3 regions of the Brevibacillus sp. FSL L8-0520 genome follow, and region 2 is predicted to be linked to each of the others. Evidence: riboswitches for the same ligand, from Rfam matches in the RefSeq annotation. Region 2 holds a riboswitch; each other region holds the start of a gene.
What was found. Region 2 has a riboswitch for lysine ahead of NSQ24_RS08590 (aspartate kinase). Riboswitches for the same ligand answer to the same signal wherever they lie in the genome.

Region 1 (4,163 bases), 510 kb from region 2:
CTGATCACTGTCGGGGCCAGTGAAGCGATTGACATCGCGCTGCGCGCCATCATCGACCCGGGCGACGAGGTGCTGGTCGTAGAGCCCTGCTACGTATCATACGAGCCGGTTATCCGGCTGGCTGGCGGGGAGCCTGTCTTCCTGCGGACGAACGCTGAGCAGCAATTCAAGCTGACGCCGGAGGAGCTGGAAGCCCACATCAGCCCGCGGACCAAAGCGATTATCTTCTGCTACCCGAACAACCCGACGGGCAGCACGATGACTGCCGAGGAGTGGAGCAAGCTGCTTCCGGTGATTGAAAAGCACGATCTGCTGGTCATCTCCGACGAGATTTACGCCGAGCTGACCTATGGAAGAATGCACGACAGCATCGCGGCTCTGCCGGGGATGAAGGACCGGACGATCTTGATTTCCGGCTTTTCCAAGGCATTTGCGATGACGGGATGGCGGCTCGGCTATGTCTGCGCTTCTCCCGACCTGCTTGCGGGGATGCTGAAAATCCATCAGTACACGATGCTGTGCGCGCCGGTAATGGCTCAGATGGCTGCCTTGGAAGCGCTGCGTCACGGACAGGCAGACATGGAGCGGATGGTGGAGAGCTACCGTCAGCGCCGCAACTTCGTCGTTCAAGGGTTTCAGGACATCGGCCTGGCCTGCCATGAGTCGGAGGGAGCCTTCTACGCGTTTCCTTCCATTCGCTCTACGGGCCTGGAGGCAGCCGAATTTGCCGAACGCCTGCTGATGGAGGAAAAGGTGGCAGTGGTGCCGGGTGATGTGTTTGGCGACTGCGGCAAGGGCCATATTCGCTGCTCCTATGCGACTTCGCTGGAACAGCTGCAAAAGGCGCTGGAGCGGATGGGACGTTTTGTCCAAAAGGTTTCTGCCAAATAAGATTGGCGTGCATGGAAAAAGGCCGGGAGCTGATCCCGGCCTTGCCTGTTGGATGGTGAGCACATCATTGCAGGAGAGCAGGAGAGCCGCCGCTTATGATTGCTCGTTGGTCAAATCCACTTTGTGCAGCGGAACGACCTTGGTTTTTTTCGTGTATTTGTAGCCCAGCCAGACGAGGATGAAGAGCGGCAGGCCGATGTACGATACAAGTGCGCCGCCCCAGTCGATCGTCTCGCCGGTAAAGGCGGTGTAGTTTTGGCCAAGCACGACGATGAGGCAGATGATGAAGGCGAGGATCGGTCCAAACGGGAACCATTTCGCCCGGTAAGGCAGTTGCTTCAGATCGTAGCCTTGTGCCAGATACGCCTTGCGGAAGCGGTAGTGGCTCACCGCAATCCCGAGCCAGGCGATAAAGCCGGACATCCCGGAAGCATTCAAGAGCCAGACGTAGACGGTGCCATCCCCGAACAGCGAGGACAGAAAGGCAAACATCCCGATAAGCGTTGTCAGCAGGAGGGCGTTGGTCGGCACGCCGCGGCTGTTCACTTTGGCAAAAAGCTTGGGAGCTCTTCCTTCTTTGGCGAGAACATACAGCATCCGCGTAGACGCGTACATCCCGGAGTTGCCCGCCGAGAGGACGGATGTCAAAATGACGGCGTTCATGACAGAAGCGGCAAAGGCAAACCCCGCTTTTTCAAACACCAGCGTGAACGGGCTGACTGCAATGTCCGTAATGTCGCTGTTTATGAGATTCGGATTGTCGTACGGGATCAGCATCCCGATGACGAAGATCGCAAAAATATAGAACAGCAGGATGCGCCAAAAGATTTGCTTGATGGCTTTCGGAATGTTGCGGGCCGGGTCCTCGCTCTCGCCTGCGGCAATCCCGACCAGCTCGGTTCCCTGGAAGGAAAAGCCGGCGATCATGAAGACGCCGAGCATCGCCATAAAGCCGCCGCTGAACGGCGCATCTCCCTTGGTAAAGTTGTGGAAGCCGACTGCTTCGCCGCCCATAATGCCAAAAATCATCAATACGCCGACGATGATAAAGATGATGACCGTACTTACTTTGATCAAGGAAAACCAATATTCGGATTCGCCGTATCCTTTTACTGATAACATATTTAAGCCAAACATAAGGACGAGGAAAAGCGCGCTCCAGAGAATGGACGGCGTGTCCGGGAACCAGTATTTCATGATGAGCGCACCGGCTGAAAGCTCGACGGCAATCGTGATCGCCCAGTTGTACCAGTAATTCCATCCGAGCGCGAAGCCGAGGGACGGATCGACAAATTTGGACGCATAAGTGCTGAAGGAGCCGGATACCGGCATGAACGCCGCCATCTCACCGAGGCTCGTCATCAGGAAAAAGACCATCAGGCTGATCGCTATATAGGCAACCAAAGCACCGCCCGGACCGGCAGAGTGAATGGAGCCGCCGCTCGCCAGGAAAAGTCCGGTACCGATCGATCCGCCGATGGCGATCATCGTCAAGTGACGGGCTTTCAATCCGCGTTGCAATTGATTGGAAGACATAAAATAAAAACACGACCTTTCTCTTGATTTGCGGGAAGGAAGGCCGGAAATAAAAATACCACCACAAGCCAAAAACGGCAAAAGGGCGGTATGATCCAATCCCCACCAAGCCTTCACGGAAGATAGCACACCACGCTTGCTCGGCTGGCAAACGTGACAGTTCTGTCCCTTGTCGGGTACAGCCCCAGCCTGTGTGTACAGAGAATACACGGCAGACTTCGGCAGCTTTTCCTTCTTCTGGAGTCATCAATCTTCTCTGGATCTCGTACAGAATAATATAAAAGCCGCGACCTCTATCCTCATCGTGTCTGATGAGGATAATTGCTATGAGATTATGTTATGGTTCAAGTATATGGGTTTTTCCTTTAAAATCAAGTGTGATTTTGTGGCAGTGAGGTCCGGGACATCGCGACGGTCTATTATTTTTGGTTTATCGAAGCTGGAGAAGGGTACGAAGGAAAAGAGGGCCATGCTCTGACAGTATGAAGATTATGGTGTGGATATGACAGCTAATGGGATCGCAGGCTGCAAAAAAATGTGTAACAGATGCTACAAAAACCATCTAGTCATCTAAGTCTTTATTCATGGTAAAATAGTACCATAATTAGGAATGTTAGATGTCTTCCCTTCAAAGACACTGCATAGCTCGAACGCAAATAAAGGAAAGAGGTGAGCCGTTTTCATGAAGCGGAGTCTGCATCGACTGTTTTTGATGTGCCTCGCATTTCTGATCTGCTTTACCGGTTTTTCGCTGGAATGGACAAGCAGTCCTGCTATGGCTGCGTCGGCGGTAAATCGCACGAACGATCCGTTAAACGGGGATTGGTCCAAGCCGTATGCCGTAAAGTACGATACGACAGAGGCCGATCTGATGGTCCGGGTCGGGGATATCGACAATCTGGGCGGAGGCTGGCCGAACGGCTACGATCCATTTTCGGGAAAAAGCACAGGGGCCCCATATCCGAAAGTAACTCACCAGCCGACCGATCCGGCAGGAACGGACCAGCTGATGGTGATCAGCTCCTTTCAATATCCGGATTTGCGGAACCCCAAAAATGATGCCAATGATCATGTGGCGGACGGCTATACCCGAAACAATTACAGCAAGACAGCCAATCCGGTCGTTCCCATCAAGGTAACCTTTGACACGAAAAACACCCCGATCGAAGGGGCCATTCTCCAGATGTTCATCAATGACTATCAGCCGCGGAAGTATCCGGGGCGGGTCAAATATACAGCCGAGCTGAACGGCGTCCGGGCGCCGTTTCTGGAGAACGTTATCAACTCGCTCAACCAGCATGGGCCGATCGGAAAGCTGATCAGCGTCCAAATTCCGGATGAATACCTGCCGCTCTTGAAGGACGGAAGCCTGACCATCCTTCTCGATGACAAGACGACGCGAAATCCGTACGGAGACGGTGCAGCCATCGATTTTGTCAAGCTGCTGATCAATCTCGGAGAGTACAAGCACACCGGTACGATCAAAGGCAAGGTTACGGATTCGGGCTCGCCTCCCAAGCCGCTCGCGGGTGCTGTCGTATCTGCCGGGGGAATTGTTTCGGCAGTGACGAATGCGAAAGGCGAGTACATCCTCCAGGATGTCCCCGCAGGTCTGGTCTCTGTGGAAGCGGCCAAGGACGGGTACATCCCGCAGCTCAAGCTGATTGAAAACTTTGAGGCAGGAGACACCGCTATACTGGACTTTCAGCTCGCCCCGCAGCCAAGCGACAACGCCT
Region 2 (4,163 bases):
CAAAAACGGAACATGTTCAATCAATCCTACGACCTCATTGAACGCTTCCGGTCCTCGGGTTGCCTGATAGTTCGCTGTCAAGTGGAACAAGAGAAACAGCCCGACTGGGAACAAACCGAGTAATGAGTGAAGCCTGTGACTCAAAAAGCTATGGCCTTTCGCCATACAGTGGTCCCCCTTTCAATTATATGTCGCGTCCTTTTCATAGAGCTTTTCTCCACTATCCTAACCCATTGCCACCATGGTTACACATAATCGAAGGGCGACTTTCTCCCTGGGCGTGGCAAATTGTGTCGGAATACGGAAAAAAGTTGGGCAAAACGTTGACCAAAACCAATTGTACTCCTGTCTTTATAGAGCGTCAAGACAATGAATAGACTAATTCTATTTTTAGAATGGACTAAAAAAATTTGCTATTTTCTATGAATCTGTCATATCCCGCTTCTCTTTCTCATACTACTATATCAAGTAACAAACCAGACCGCATTCTCTCGCAGGCCTCGGTGCAAAACCTTTGCAAAAAGGGACAAGCACCGGCCGCCTGTGCTAGAAAAGGAGGCATCCCGGTGAAAGAACAGGAACAACTCGGGGCACTGCTCCCCTCCCGTGTCATTACCGACATCGAACGCATTCACATGCCCTACCTGGGCTATCATCTGCTTCGCGAAAAACTGACAAGCACTCTTTTGGGAGAAAGCGAGCAAGCCATTCTCCACTGGCTGGGAAAAGACATTGGCCGTCAGATTCCGATCCAGTCCGCAGCGGGCCTCGTCATGCCTTTTATCAGGCTGGGCCTCGGCAAGCTGGATGTCCTGGAGGAGGGAGAGCGTCATTATCGATATCGATTGACGCACACGATTTTTTCATACATGCCGCCTGAACGAATTTTGCGCTCTCTGGCCCTGGAATGCGGAATCATTGCCGGAGCCGTCAACAGGTGGCAGGGCAGGGAGCCGGAGGTGCGAATGGAGCTGGCCGAGAAGGGGAGCGTCTTGATCTCTTTGGCTGTTTGAATGCGTGATTCTTCTGGTGCCATCACCTGAACAAAAGTCCCGGATCAGCTTCCCTATATTTATATAGAAGAAACAGGAAAATGGAATCAAATGCGCCTCGCTGCAATGAACAGCCAGACGGTCATATTTAACCCCCCTCTTCAACGAAAAGGGGGGAGGCGACTCTTGTATGTGGTTGTGCTTACAAACTGTGCACCACGGCTTCTTCGCTTACGTCCAAGCCGTAGGCCGTATGCAAGCTGCGAACTGCCAGTTCCGTAAGTTCTGCGGGAATCACGCAAGAAACCTTGATGTCGGAGGTGGATACCATTTTGATCGTGATGTCCTGCTCGGCCAAGACGCGGAACATCTCGGCGGCAACCCCCGGATTGTTCACCATGCCGGCACCGACGATCGATACCTTGGTCAGGCCCTCTTCATGATCGACTTTTTCAAAGCCAAGCTCTGCCTGATTGGAGGAGAGGGTTTCCAGCGCTTTTGGCAGGTCGCTGGCAGCCACCGTGAACGAGATGTTCGTCACGTCCGCATCATAGGAGCTTTGGATAATGATGTCTACATTTACCTGGTTGTCAGCCAGCGTATTGAAGAGGCGGGACAGGGTTCCCACTCGCGCAGGCATGCCCACGACCGTCAGTTTTGCCACATCTTCATCATGTGCCACGCCGCTTACTACTCTTCCTGTTTCCATATTGGCAACCTCCTCTACGTACGTACCTTCTTCAGCCGTAAAACTGGATCGGACGACGAGCCGCACTTTGTATGTTTTGGCCGCTTCCACAGAGCGCGGGTGAAGAACACCGGCCCCCAGATTGGCCAGCTCCAGCATTTCGTCATATGAGATACTGTCCAGCTTTTGCGCGGACGGAACGACCCGCGGATCGGCCGTATACACGCCGGCCACATCCGTAAAGATCTCGCATCTGTCGGCATTCAGGCCGGCTGCAAGCGCTACGGCAGAAGTATCGGAACCGCCTCGTCCCAATGTGGTTATTTCTCCTTCGGCACTGACCCCTTGAAACCCTGCCACAATGACGACACGTCCCCGGGCCAGTTCCTTTTGAATCCGCTCGGTTTTGATTTCCGTGATCCGCGCTTTGCTGTGGATCGCTTCTGTTGTGACACCAGCCTGCCAGCCGGTGAGAGAAATGGCGTCATAGCCGCGCTGATGCAGAGCCATGGACAAAAGTGCGATGGAGACCTGTTCACCTGTCGCCAAGAGCATATCCATCTCGCGCTCCGAAGGGTAGGCGGAAATTTGTTTGGCCATATCCACCAGCACATCTGTCGACTTGCCCATCGCGGATACGACAATGACCATATCATGGCCCGCTTTTTTATATTCAATAATCCGGTCTGCTACTCGAAAAATGCGTTCAATGCTACCAACGGAGGTCCCTCCGTATTTCTGCACGATCAACCCCATGCGGCTTCTCTCCCTTTTCCTTGAATAGACCAATGTCTCTATGGATATTCTCTGTCGAAACGAAACGTTGCATGAGTCTTTTCCTTATCAAAAAAGGCAACGACAAGGAAAATACCTGCCGTTGCCTACGTAATAGACAATATCGGTTCCTCCTTCCCTGGACCACGCAAGCCGCTGGCACAAAGCATGACAGTACAGCCCCTGTCATCTACACGCAGCAGACTCGTGAGATAGCTCTCCATCCGGCAATGGGGTATTGCTCGGATGACAGTCCTGTATTTGTTCAACACAGGCCCAGCACGCAAGGAAGCGGGTCTTCCCTCCGTACTTCGGCGAATCCCCCTTTCCGCTACCCGTCAACGATCCCGATCTCAGGGTGGTACTCATGGTTTTCGCGCCTCTACCTCACTCCAATAAAGGGAAGTGAGGTTACATATTCTGTTTGAAAGGGATTATATCACGCAAAAGGCACCGGTTCAAATATTATTTTGAACAATTTCTCAGCTCACATCTTCCTGAGATGGGCGATAATCTCCCGGGCCAGCTTGTCGCCAATCCCGAGCTGCCTGAAATCCTCGACAGTCGCCTCTTTCATCTTTTTCAGCGAACCAAAATGCTGGAACAGAAGCTTGCGCCGTTTTTCGCCGATGCCGGGAATGTCGTCCAACTGGGAAGAGAGCATCGTCTTTGTCCGGGCCTGCCGGTGAAACGTAATCGCAAATCGGTGGACCTCATCCTGCACGCGCTGGAGCAGGTAAAACTCATAGCTGTCCCGCTTCAGCTCGACCGGCTCGGGCGGATTCCCGTAGAGGAGCTGGGCAGTCTTGTGCTTTTCATCCTTGGCCAGACCGCATACCGGGATGTAGAGCCCCAATTCATTTTCCAGCACATCCATCGCAGCGCTGATCTGTCCTTTGCCTCCGTCAATTACGATCAGGTCGGGCAGCGTCTGGTTTTCCTTCAGCAGGCGCGTGTACCGGCGCCGGACTACCTCGCGCATCGAGCCGTAATCATCCGGCCCCTCGACGCTTTTGATCTTGAATTTCCGGTACTCTTTTTTGTCCGGGCGTCCATCTGTAAACACGACCATCGCAGAGACCGGCTCTGTCCCCTGAATGTTGGAGTTGTCAAACGCTTCGATCCGGTGCGGGGTTCCGATCCCGAGAATATGGCCCAGATTGTGCACAGCCTGAATCGTCCGGGCATCGTCCTTGGACATGAGCGCAAATTTCTCCTGCAGGGCAATGCGGGCATTCTCGCTGGCCATCTGCACCAGCTCCCGCTTTTTGCCGCGCTTCGGCGCATGCACCTTCACGCCCAGCCACTCGGCGAGCAGCTCCGGATCGCTTTCCTCCGGCAGCAGGATTTCCCGGGGGAGGGCATTCTGCTTGTCAAAGTAAAACTGGCTGACGTAGGACATGAAATCCTCTTTTTCGCCGCCGTAGTAAGGAAAAGAGGTCGTATCCCGCTCAATCATTTTGCCTTGCCTCATATAGAAAACCTGGACGCACATCCAGCCTTTCTCTACAGAAAATCCGATGATGTCGCGGTCGACCGTATCGGTGAAGGTCACCTTTTGCTTCTCCATGACCGCCTCGATGCTGCGGATCTGGTCACGGTACTCCTTGGCCCGTTCAAACTCCATATTCTCCGCCGCCTGCTGCATTTTCTCCGTCAACTGCTTTTTCATTTCCTCGTGGCCGCCGTCGAGAAAACGGGCAATCTCC
Region 3 (4,163 bases), 1.8 Mb from region 2:
TTATCTCAAGTCGGAACTCGTGCAAAGGACACGCGAGAGAGTATCCCCAGATGATTTGGCCCATTTATGCGAGGGGTGCTCGTGGTTATCCTACGGTGTCTGCAAGGAGGGAATAACCGAGCTTCGCAAAGGAAAAAACCCTGAACCTTCCTAATTTTTTCTGACGTGCTTCGAGGATTTGGGAAAGAAAGATCAGGGAGGGAACGGCAATGACGGAGGAAGAGTGGGGCATCCTCTACAAACTTGGCTTTCGCATGGAAGAAGGAAAAGTGAAACATCTCAAGCTGGGAGTCGTAAAAGAAATTGAGGATTTTTCGGGTTTTGATTCACTCTCGGAGTTGGAAGCATTCGCAAAGGAATGCTTGCGGACCCGATGCCTCGTAAACAAGCAGACGAAACGCGATAAACGGCAAAGGGGTTGAACGGATCGTGGAGCTTGAAGATCGAGTGACACTAACCCGTAAGTTGGATGAGGTAAGGAAATGGGAATCAGACCAGAACGATCTGTGGTTTTGGGAAAAGCTTGGGCGCCTCCCCTTTGTCTTTCTGGACCGGATCACGCCAAACGTGGTGCGGGACAAACTTGGCACAGCCGTCGACGAACTGGTTGCCTTTTTGGAGAACGGAGGGAAGTACCTGGTACGTGAGCGGGATATCCACACCCGCTTTCAGGAAGCGTTCCCGAGGAAGGACGAGCAGTCGCTAGAAACGCTTCCGATCAATCAGCGTCCACTCGCGCAAATGGATAAAATCGCCGCAGAGCTGAGCGAGTCGCGTGCCACCTTTGCAGCCGTACAAGGAGCCACCACAGGCTTTGGCGGCATCTTTACGCTTGCAATCGACATTCCTCTGCTGCTGGGCACCTCGCTAAAGGTACTGCAGGAGATGGCGATTTGCTACGGCTATGATCCGCAGGACAAGCGGGAGCGGCTGTTTATTGTCAAATGTCTGCAGTTCGCTTCCTCGGATATTGTAGGAAAGCAGGCGATCCTGGAGGAGCTGTCTTCTTTCGACAATCCTTCCAAAGAGCGGGATGTACTCTCTCAGCTTCAGGGCTGGCGAGAGGTAGTGGTGACCTACACGGAAAATTTCGGGTGGAAAAAGCTGTTTCAGATCGTACCGGTCGCGGGAATGCTCTTCGGCGCTTATCTGAATCGCTCGTCTGTCCGTGACGTGGCGGAGACGGGCATGATGCTGTATCGCAAGAGAAGGATTCTCGAGCGGCTTGGCACGGAGGCGTAGCTGTAGTGTGAACAAAAGCCCAAATGGCCGAATCGGCCGAACAAATTGCCCAGCCAAACGCCGAACCGAATTATTGAACCGATTTTCTGAATTGCAACCGTCCAGATTAAGTGATGCTGCCGCTCCTACGTCGTCTCCAGCTCCTCGGCGGTAATGGCAAAGATCAGGTGATCCTCCCATTTACCGTTGATTTGCAAATAGCGAAGCGACAGTCCTTCTTCGCGAAATCGGTTTTTCGCAAGAACCTTGATCGAGCCTGTATTGCGCGGCATGACCGCAGCTTGAACCCGGTGAAGCTTTGCTTCGGTAAACGCAAATCGGATGACTTCTCCTACTGCTCTGGTCATTATTCCTTTGCCGTTATGAGATTGATCGAGGAAATAGCCGAGTGTAGCGTTTTGCCAGGCTCCGCGCACGATATTGGAGAGGTTGACGCGGCCGACGAGGGTTTGATCAGGGCCGACGAAAATGCCGAACGAATAGCCTGTCCCTTCGCGAAAGCTTCGCTCTGCCTCCTCCAACTGCTGGTACTGCGCTTCAATTGTGTAAAAAGAAGCGGGGCGGATGGGTTCAAAAGGCTGCAGAAATTGGTGGTTTTGTTGCCGCAAAGAGGCCAGGGCAGGGGCATCGCTTGCAGACAAGGGACGAACAAGAAACGCAGAAGGTGCAAACATCTTCAGGTTCAGCCTCCTATTCACATATAGGGTGGATGGAAAGTTTAGCATGAATCAGGACTGTTGAAAAGAGGGAAAAGGGAGTCGCTGACAATGCCGTCCAGCAGGAGCGGCCCACTCTCGATTCAACAGTTGCCACCGGGTACGGAATTTGGTACAGTACAGGGTAAGTAAAGCTGAACAATTGCATATTGCCTTCTAAATAGAGGCGCGCTGCGGATGAGTACTTCTTTTCATCAGGAATGGGGAAAGGGAAGAGGAGAAAAGGCCAAAGCGCCGAAGTTCTGGCCGCATCCCCATTGGCGGCAGGGCTGGGGTGCTCGTGAATAATGATCATCCTGTCATAGGAGAAGTTTCTCTTATGGAGCGCTATTTACGTTTGCTTGTCCGGTATCAAAAAGCAATGAGTATAGCGTTTGCACTCATTGCTTTTTCTACATTCATTTCAAGAAAAGTGGAGGAGAAGTACTGTGAACATGATGGATGCCAATGAAATTATCTCGTTTATTCAAAAAAGCGAAAAGAAAACGCCTGTAAAGGTATACCTCAAAGGGGATTTGGACGGCATCGACTTCGGTCCCAGCGCAAAAGCCTTTTTGAACGGCGGCACGGGAGTCGTTTTCGGGGAGTGGAAGGAAATCCAGCCTGTTCTGGAGCAGCATGCGGATAAAATCGCGGATTATGTAGTGGAGAGCGACCGCCGCAACTCTGCGATTCCGCTTTTGGATACAAAAAACATTCAGGCACGCATTGAGCCAGGCGCAATCATTCGCGACCAGGTGAGCATCGGCAACAACGCCGTCATCATGATGGGAGCTTCCATCAACATCGGAGCCGTCATCGGAGAAGGCACCATGATCGACATGAACGTCGTCGTCGGCGGACGCGGAACGATCGGGAAAAATTGCCACATCGGCGCAGGTGCTGTCATTGCCGGCGTGATCGAACCGCCATCTGCGTCTCCGGTCGTTATCGAAGACGATGTCGTGGTAGGAGCAAATGCGGTCATTTTGGAAGGGGTTCGCGTCGGAAAAGGCTCCGTTGTAGCCGCAGGAGCTGTCGTTATCGAGGACGTTCCGCCGAATGTGGTAGTAGCTGGTACGCCCGCACGCATTATCAAGCAAATCGACGAAAAGACACGCTCCAAGACGGAGATCAAGCAGGAGCTGAGACAGCTGTAAGGGAGAGGGTAGGCATGGACTGGCGTTCGCTTGATCAACAATACATCGTCTCTACGTACAAAAGACTGCCGATCGCTATCGCCAAGGGCGAGGGAAATTACCTCTACGACACGAATGGCAAGGGATATCTCGATTTGTTTACCGGACTTGCCGTAAACGTGCTCGGCCACTCTCACCCGCGGATTATTCAGGCCCTGCGGGAGCAAGGGGAGCAATTTTTGCACATCTCCAATATTTTCCTCAATCCCCCTGCGATCAAGCTGGCGCAGAGGCTGATCGAGCATACCATCCCGGGGAAAGTCTTCTTTACCAATTCCGGAGCAGAAGCGACCGAGGCGGCTATCAAGCTGATTCACAAATGGACGGCTGCCGAAGGTACGGGACGCTCAGGCATCGTGGTTCTGTCCAACAGCTTTCACGGCCGGACATTGGGAGCTCTTCGCCTGACCAGACAGCCTCACGTCTATCAGGATTTTCCTCAGCCCGATTTTCCGGTCTATGAGCTGAAGGCAGGAGACATTGATCAGCTTCGCGCTGTCTGTGAGGAACGCCGTCCTGCTGCCGTTTTGATGGAGCCGGTGCTGGGCTCGGGCGGTGTCGTCCCTCTGGCTGAAAGCTATTTGCAGGAAGTGGCGGCGATCTGCCAGGCGACAGGCACTTTGTTTGCAATGGATGAGATTCAGACAGGAATGGGACGGACAGGCAAATTATTCGCTTTTCAACACGCTGCTGTGACACCGGACCTCATTCTTTTTGCCAAAGGAGTAGGGGGCGGGCTTCCGCTCGGGGGTGTCATCGCAGGCGAAAAACTGCAAGACTTGTTCAAGCCGGGTGATCACGGCACCACGTTTGCGCCGTCACCGCTCTCTGCCGCCTTGGGGAATGCAGTTCTGGACGAACTGTTGGACGCAGCGTTCCAAAGTCAATTGCAGGATGTGACGCAATACCTGTGGGATCGTTTGGAAGATCTGCGGGCAGCCTTTCCTGAGCAGCTGCAATCGCTTCGCGGAAAGGGAATGATGGTGGGAATCCCGCTCTCGGTTTCACCGGAGGAAGTAAGCCGGCT

Region 1: linked by a shared signal. The riboswitch ahead of NSQ24_RS06280 (amino acid permease) and the one ahead of NSQ24_RS08590 (aspartate kinase) in region 2 are both predicted to bind lysine.
Region 3: linked by a shared signal. The riboswitch ahead of dapD (2,3,4,5-tetrahydropyridine-2,6-dicarboxylate N-acetyltransferase) and the one ahead of NSQ24_RS08590 (aspartate kinase) in region 2 are both predicted to bind lysine.

What each region holds. Positions count from the first base shown of each region.
Region 1 covers NZ_CP150171.1:1,201,223-1,205,385, forward strand. The annotation lists gene NSQ24_RS06275 (aminotransferase) at 1-891, shown strand, start outside; gene NSQ24_RS06280 (amino acid permease) at 985-2,427, opposite strand; lysine riboswitch at 2,543-2,731, opposite strand; gene NSQ24_RS06285 (cadherin-like beta sandwich domain-containing protein) at 3,110-4,163, shown strand, end outside.
Region 2 covers NZ_CP150171.1:1,710,686-1,714,848, reverse strand. The annotation lists gene NSQ24_RS08600 (succinate dehydrogenase cytochrome b558 subunit) at 1-165, opposite strand, end outside; gene NSQ24_RS08595 (DUF2507 domain-containing protein) at 567-1,013, shown strand; gene NSQ24_RS08590 (aspartate kinase) at 1,195-2,436, opposite strand; lysine riboswitch at 2,660-2,847, opposite strand; gene uvrC (excinuclease ABC subunit UvrC) at 2,942-4,163, opposite strand, start outside.
Region 3 covers NZ_CP150171.1:3,484,147-3,488,309, reverse strand. The annotation lists gene NSQ24_RS17395 (DUF1284 domain-containing protein) at 1-154, shown strand, start outside; gene NSQ24_RS17390 (hypothetical protein) at 210-422, shown strand; gene NSQ24_RS17385 (EcsC family protein) at 430-1,242, shown strand; gene NSQ24_RS17380 (GNAT family protein) at 1,368-1,916, opposite strand; lysine riboswitch at 2,112-2,296, shown strand; gene dapD (2,3,4,5-tetrahydropyridine-2,6-dicarboxylate N-acetyltransferase) at 2,387-3,097, shown strand; gene NSQ24_RS17370 (acetylornithine transaminase) at 3,112-4,163, shown strand, end outside.